3 regions of the Marinobacter shunpengi genome follow, and region 2 is predicted to be linked to each of the others. Evidence: predicted binding sites of a transcription regulator. Region 2 holds the regulator's gene; each other region holds the start of a gene.
The links. Region 2 encodes LexA, which represses DNA repair genes until DNA is damaged. Its sites were predicted from a motif close to CTGTNTNNNNANACAG; they were not measured.
Positions count from the first base shown of each region.

Region 1: a site for LexA is predicted at 1,075-1,090, ahead of recA (recombinase RecA). Genes of this name have one in related genera too.
Region 3: a site for LexA is predicted at 1,312-1,327, ahead of recN (DNA repair protein RecN). Genes of this name have one in related genera too.

Region 1 covers NZ_JBJJLA010000010.1:177,205-179,474, reverse strand. The annotation lists gene mutS (DNA mismatch repair protein MutS) at 1-329, opposite strand, end outside; gene ACJO3T_RS05390 (CinA family protein) at 502-999, shown strand; gene recA (recombinase RecA) at 1,134-2,186, shown strand; gene ACJO3T_RS05380 (flavodoxin family protein) at 2,212-2,270, shown strand, end outside.
Region 2 covers NZ_JBJJLA010000015.1:412,799-415,068, reverse strand. The annotation lists gene ACJO3T_RS09925 (amidoligase family protein) at 1-770, opposite strand, end outside; gene lexA (transcriptional repressor LexA) at 1,020-1,628, shown strand; gene ACJO3T_RS09915 (cell division inhibitor SulA) at 1,681-2,202, shown strand.
Region 3 covers NZ_JBJJLA010000017.1:113,533-115,802, forward strand. The annotation lists gene recN (DNA repair protein RecN) at 1-1,267, opposite strand, end outside; gene grpE (nucleotide exchange factor GrpE) at 1,479-2,081, shown strand; gene dnaK (molecular chaperone DnaK) at 2,207-2,270, shown strand, end outside.

The DNA.
Region 1 (2,270 bases), on a different contig from region 2:
TTGCGCTCCACCGGGCCCTTGGCGGTAGCCGGGTCGCCGATCTGCTCACAGATGGCGATGGACTGGCCGGCGCGAACCAGGCGGGCGATGTAGTTCTCGGCAGCATGGTAGGGCACTCCCGCCATGGGAATCGGGTTGCCGCCGGACTGGCCCCGGGCAGTCAGGGTGATATCGATCAGTTCAGCGGTCTTTTTGGCGTCATCATAGAACAGCTCGTAGAAATCCCCCATACGGTAGAACAGCAGTTCATTGGGGTGCTCCCCCTTGATCTTCAGGTACTGGCGGATCATGGGGGTGTGCCTGGAAAGGTCGTTCTGTGCTGCCGACATGTAATGTGCGCCCAGTTGGTGGAGTCTGAGAAATCCCGGTGTAGAATCGGCTAAAAGCCGGTGCCCCGAAGACTGCGTGATAGCGAACCACACCGTAGCGATATTGTTGCTCGCAGACAGGGCCACCGGATTGTAAGAAAATATGACGCTGGATGAAACGAGGAGGCTGCGGATGTTGAAAGACTCGACCATGGAGCAGGCGGCCAACCACCTGGGTGACCTCCTTTCCCTGCGGGGGCAGACCATGGTGACGGCGGAGAGTTGTACCGGTGGCTGGATCGTAAAGGCCCTGACCGACCGGCCAGGCTCGTCGGACTATGTCCTCGGTGGCCTGGTGACCTACAGCAACGGCATGAAACGTGAGCTGTTGCACGTTTCAGCCGAAAACCTGGAACAGCATGGCGCCGTCAGCGAGCCGGTGGTACGGCAGATGGTGGCGGGTGCGGTAAAGGCGACCGGTGCGGATTTTGCCATTGCCACCAGTGGCGTGGCGGGTCCTGGCGGGGGCAGCGAGGGCAAGCCGGTGGGCACGGTCTGGTTCGCCTGGGGGGCGCCGACCAGTGGTATCGTGGCGCATCGTTGCCACTTCGACGGTGACCGCGATGCGGTCCGGCGGCAGAGCGTGGTCTATGCGTTGCAGGGGCTGACGGATTACGTCCAGACGCTCTGATCCGGCGTTGCACACGACCCTGCAAAGGGGATTTTCTGAATGGGGTTGGTCTGGGATCAGGACTGTGGTTTAATACTGTTCAAGTATACAGTAAAGTGGTCCGGGACAGTCGGAAACATTGAGGGTTTGCACTGATGGAAGACAATCGCAACAAAGCACTGAACGCGGCACTGAGCCAGATTGAACGCCAGTTCGGCAAGGGCGCCGTCATGAAAATGGGCGACCAGCCCCGGGAAGCCATTCCGGCGGTTTCCACCGGCTCACTTGGCCTGGACGTGGCCCTGGGTATCGGCGGCTTGCCCTATGGCCGGATCTGTGAAATCTATGGCCCGGAAAGCTCCGGTAAAACCACCCTGACCCTCCAGGTGATCGCCGAAGCCCAGAAAGATGATAAAACCTGTGCCTTCATCGACGCAGAGCATGCTCTGGACCCGGTTTACGCCGAAAAGCTCGGTGTGAATGTGGACGATCTGCTGGTATCCCAGCCGGATACCGGTGAGCAGGCACTGGAAATTGCCGACATGCTGGTGCGTTCGAACGCGGTAGACGTCATCATCGTCGATTCCGTTGCGGCGCTGACTCCGAAAGCGGAAATCGAAGGGGAAATGGGCGACAGCCATGTGGGTCTGCAGGCTCGTCTGATGTCCCAGGCCCTGCGCAAGCTTACCGGCAACGTCAAACACGCCAACTGTCTGCTGGTATTCATCAACCAGATCCGTATGAAGATCGGCGTGATGTTTGGCAGCCCGGAGACCACCACCGGCGGTAACGCCCTCAAGTTCTATTCCTCAGTGCGCCTGGATATCCGCCGCATCGGCTCCGTCAAGGAAGGTGACGAGGTGGTGGGTAACGACACCCGGGTCAAGGTGGTGAAGAACAAGGTATCGCCGCCGTTCAAGCAGGCCGAGTTCCAGATCATGTACGGCAAGGGTATTTACCACATGGCGGAAGTGGTGGACATGGGAGTCAAGGAAGGGTTCGTGGACAAGTCCGGTGCCTGGTACGCCTACAAGGGCGACAAGATCGGCCAGGGCAAGGCTAATGCCGCCAAGTTCCTGGAGGAGAATCCGGACATTGCCACCGAGATTGAAACCGCCATTCGCGATAAGTTGATGCCCAAGCCCGTACCCAAGGACAAGGAGCCGGCAACCGCTGAAGAGGAAGAAGCCAACGGCGAACTGCTCTGATTTGTCCATCGGATCGGGAGGAGCCATGGCAAACGTAAAGAAACTGCTGATTGTCGCCCATGCTCCCTCACCCAACACGCAGCG
Region 2 (2,270 bases):
GGCCTGGACTTGATCCGGGGGTCATCCACGTACTCCGCAAGCAGGTCCGCGTCCAGGTGGGCGAACAGCGGCAGCAGGTCCAGGGCCCGGTTGCGGGTGGGGTTGTCTTCCAGGTAGTCACGCATCAGGCCCTCGAGGTCCGGGGCGTAGTCCTCCGCAATCAGGCGGTCCACATAACTGCCGGCCCAGGGTTCGATATAGTTGGTGAGCTTGCGGCTGAAATCCAGTTGGTGGCGGCCCTTGAGCCAGTCGTAGAGGGCGGCGAATGTCTGCAGGTAGCGGCGCAGGGTATCCGCATCCAGGTTCGGCAGCTCGGGGTTGAGCTGGAGACCGAAGGCGTAGAGTATGGCCTCCCGGCTGCCGACAGCGCCGGCTTCCCGCAACCGGTCCGACAGCCTCTCAATGGTATCGAGCTGGTCAAAGGGCACCGGCGGCGAGACAATTTCCAGGGGTACCAGGCGCTCAGCCGCGTAGTCGATCATTTCCATGGCATGGCCGCCGAGCTCCCGCAGGGATTCCGGCACCCGCTCATCCCGCAGGTCCAGCTCCTTGATGGGGTCGGAATCCAGTTCAACGGTGAACTCCCCCAGGGGGGTGTCCACCTTGCTTACATACCGGCCACTGTTGCTGGCGGTTCCGTCCAGAATTTCCGCGGCCAGGGCTACCAGTTTCTCGTAGCCCAGGCCCGAGATTTCGATCTCCACTCCCACACTTCTTGGCTTTCCGTCCCGCGTGGTCATCACGTCGGGCATCCTGCAGCGACTGGCCATGGGCGTTGCTCCCCGGTTCGGGTTGACTGTGGTGTGCCTGTCCATCCCGGTGGCCGGGATGGACTGTTGCGTTGAAAGACGTCTCGCCGTGACGGACATGCCGACTTCGAGCATACAGGGGTTTACACTGGATAAAATACTGTATAAAGTCTGAGTTACTGTATATAACCCCAGCATCGGCGGACAGCAGTCCAGCCATTGTGCCGGAGGAAGGCCGGGGCAGGGAACTGCCACAGGAGAGAAAACGCCATGAAACTGACTGCAAGACAGAGCCAGGTACTGGACATCATTCGCCGCTACGTGGATGAGACCGGCTATCCGCCGACCCGGGCGGAAATTGCCCTGGAACTGGGTTTCCGTTCCGCCAACGCCGCCGAGGAACATTTGCGGGCGCTGGCCCGCAAGGGCGCGATCGAGATGGTGCCCGGCACCAGCCGTGGTATCCGCCTGCCCGAGGAGGAGGAAAACCCCGGCCTGCCGGTGGTCGGCCAGGTGGCGGCGGGTAATCCGATCCTTGCCCAGGAGAACATCGAGGACTACTGCACCCTGCAGCCGGAGTTCTTCCATCCGTCAGCGGACTACCTGCTGCGGGTCAGGGGCATGAGCATGAAGGATATCGGCATCCTGGACGGCGACCTGCTGGCGGTACATCGCACCCAGGATGTCCACAACGGCCAGGTGGTGGTCGCCCGGGTGGGGGAAGAGGTGACGGTCAAGCGTTTCCGCCGCGAAGGTGCCCAGGTGCTGCTCATCGCCGAAAACGATGAATTCGAACCGATAGTGGTGGACCTGCGTGAGCAGGAGTTGGTGATTGAAGGGCTCGGGGTCGGCGTCATCCGCCGTTCCGACCTGCACTAGAAGTTTATCAAGTGGTCCCGGGCAGGGGCTGCAACGAATCCGGGAGGATCTCATGGAACAGTTGGGTTTGAGCATGAATACGGCTGCTATACCTGTTACCGGCGCAGTAGCGCCGCAGGCGGCGGCGCGGCCCCGGCGGTTGCATGCCGGGGCATCACCGGTGCCCTCCGATCCGGTCCGGGCCGGAGGGGCCAGCGAGGTGCCGGAAACCGGTGCGTCCCGGGCGAATGTGACGGAGGTCATCCTGCCACCGGGGCAGGTGGAGAATTTCCAGTTGCTGCTGCCGATGTTGACGCAACTGAACCAGGAGCGCCGGTGGCTGGCCTGGATCGATCCGCCTCAGGAGCTGGTCAGCAAGTGGCAGACCATGCATGGCATTGTCGCCAGTGAGTTGCTGGTTCTGAGGTCCACCCGTGACTATTCAGCCTTTGAGCTGGCGGAGCGGGCTCTGGGCGCCGGCACCTGCCATGCCGTGGTGATGTGGACCAGCCGATTGTCCAGCCGTGATTTCGGCGCCCTGGAGCGAGCGTCAGCGCAGGGGCAGAGCCATGGAGTCATCCTCCGGACCCGGTAGCCGTTGCGTTGCGGGAAGCAGCTTGGCTCGGGGTGTCAGGGGTTAGCCCGACAGTGCCCGGGCGCCTG
Region 3 (2,270 bases), on a different contig from region 2:
CGGGCTGGCCGGGGTTGGCACTGATCAGGAATTCGATGTCTTCGTTGCCTGCCGGGCTGGGCTCCTGGTTCCGGGTATCAAGCTGGCTGGTGAACTGCATGGTGGGCATGCCCAGCTCCGCCAGTTCCTGGCCCACGCGCTGGTCCAGTGTGGCCGCCCCCTCGCGCCGGGCCTTGGACAGTTTGTCGGCCACCGTCTGGTAGGCCTTGCGATAGTTCTCCACATCGGCCTCCAGTTGTTCCAGGCTGCCTTCGCTGCCATCAAGTTCGGCCAGTTCCTCGCCCAGTCGCTGGTGCAGCTCCGGCAGTTCCTCCGGTTGGATGCGGTGCTTCCGGGCCAGTTGGTAAATAGCGCTGAGGCGATCCTCCACTTCCTGCAGGCGCTCCGGATCCGCCTCGTAATCCTCCACGAAATGGACCAGGTTGTTGCCGGCCTCCGACAACTGGATCTGGGCTTCATTGAGCATCTGGATGGTGTCAGCCAGGGCCGGTACCTGGACCGGCAGTTGCTCAAGTTGCTGCAGGGCCTGGCGAACCATGTCGGCGGCGCTGGTTTCATCCTCGGAGCACAACATGGCGGCATGGTGGCTGTGCTGGCGGACGGTTTCCGCGTGGCTGAGCTGTTCCTGTTCCTGCTCAAGGCGCGTCTGCTCGTCTTCCTCGAGGGCCAGGCGGTCCAGTTCTTCGACCTGGTAGCGCAGGAGCTGCAACCGGGCCTCGGTTTCATCCGCATTCTGTTGACGGCTGGTCAGCCGTTCCCGGGCCTGGTGCCACTGTTTCCAGGCCAGGCGGGTCTTGATGGCAAGGTCTTCGGAGCCGGAGAATTCGTCCAGCAGGCGACGGTGGGTGTCCTTCTTCAGGAGAGACTGGTGCTGGTGCTGGCTGTGGATATCCATTAGCGTGGCGCCCAGGTCCTTCAACTGGTTCAGCGGGCAGGGCTGGCCGTTGATGTAGGCGCGGGAACGGCCATCCCGGCCGATCACCCGTCGCAGGATGCAGTCGTTGCCGTCATCCAGGTCCTGTTCCTCCAGCCATTCCCGGGCTTCAGGGATCCGGGCGATGTCGAAGGTGGCGGTAATATCCGCCCGCTTGGCGCCATGGCGAACAGCACTGGCATCGCCACGGCCTCCCATGGCCAGCCCGAGTGCGTCCAGCACAATGGACTTGCCGGCGCCGGTCTCTCCGGTGAGGGCGGTCATGCCCTTCTGGAACTGGAGTTCGACGCGTTCGGCAATGGCGTAATTGGAAACCGTGAGTTGAGTCAGCATGTGGTGTCTCCCTGAGTCACGAACACTGTTTAGGCATACAGTGACTGTGAATATATACAGCAAAATTGCTGTATGCAAATCCAGTGTGGCGAATTCTGTGAAATGCTCATGGTTGAAAGCGCTTATTTGGGCCCCATATCCGATGGCAAGTTTTTACCATCATTGGATAAAGGCGCGGCGAGCCGCGCACAGGCATAACCGGGAGTAGCTGATGAGCGCTGACGAAAATCGCAATGAAAATGTCGATGAAGAGCTGAAAGCGGAGGAGCGGGCCGGTGAGCCGGTGTCCGAGCAGCAGCCGGGTGAGACCTCCTCACCGGAGGAGGACGCCGATTCCATGGAGACCCGCGTCCAGGAGCTGAAGGACCAGGTGCTCAGGAGTCAGGCGGAAATGCAGAACGTGCGCCGCCGGGCGGAGATCGACGTGGAGAAGGCCCATAAGTTTGCCCTTGAAAAGTTCGTCAAGGAGCTGCTGCCGGTGGCCGACAGCCTTGAAAAGGCCGTTGAGAGCACAGAGGGACAGCAGGATTCCGATGACGTTGTCACGTCCATCCGGGAAGGGGTGGAAATGACCCTGGACCTGTTCCTGAAGAGTCTGGGCAAGTTCAACGTGCAGCAGTTGAACCCCGTGGGCGAACCCTTTGACCCGCAATTGCACGAGGCCATGTCCATGGTGCCGGCGCCGGACGCCGAGCCCAATTCCGTGGTGGCCGTGGTGCAGAAGGGTTACACGCTGAACGAGCGTCTGGTGCGTCCGGCCATGGTGGTGGTCGCCAAGGCCGAAGATGCGCCAAAAATCGATGAGCAGGCTTGAAAAGTCGGCGTCGGAGCCAATATAGGCAGGTAACAGTCAAGACGCGGTCCCTGGTGGGCCGGAAAAGAATCAGGTAAATCCGGATCAGGCAGCATCCGGACTGAATAGCTAACTGGAGTGATTTCATGAGCAAGATTATCGGTATCGACCTGGGCACGACCAACTCCTGTGTTGCCATCATGGATGGTG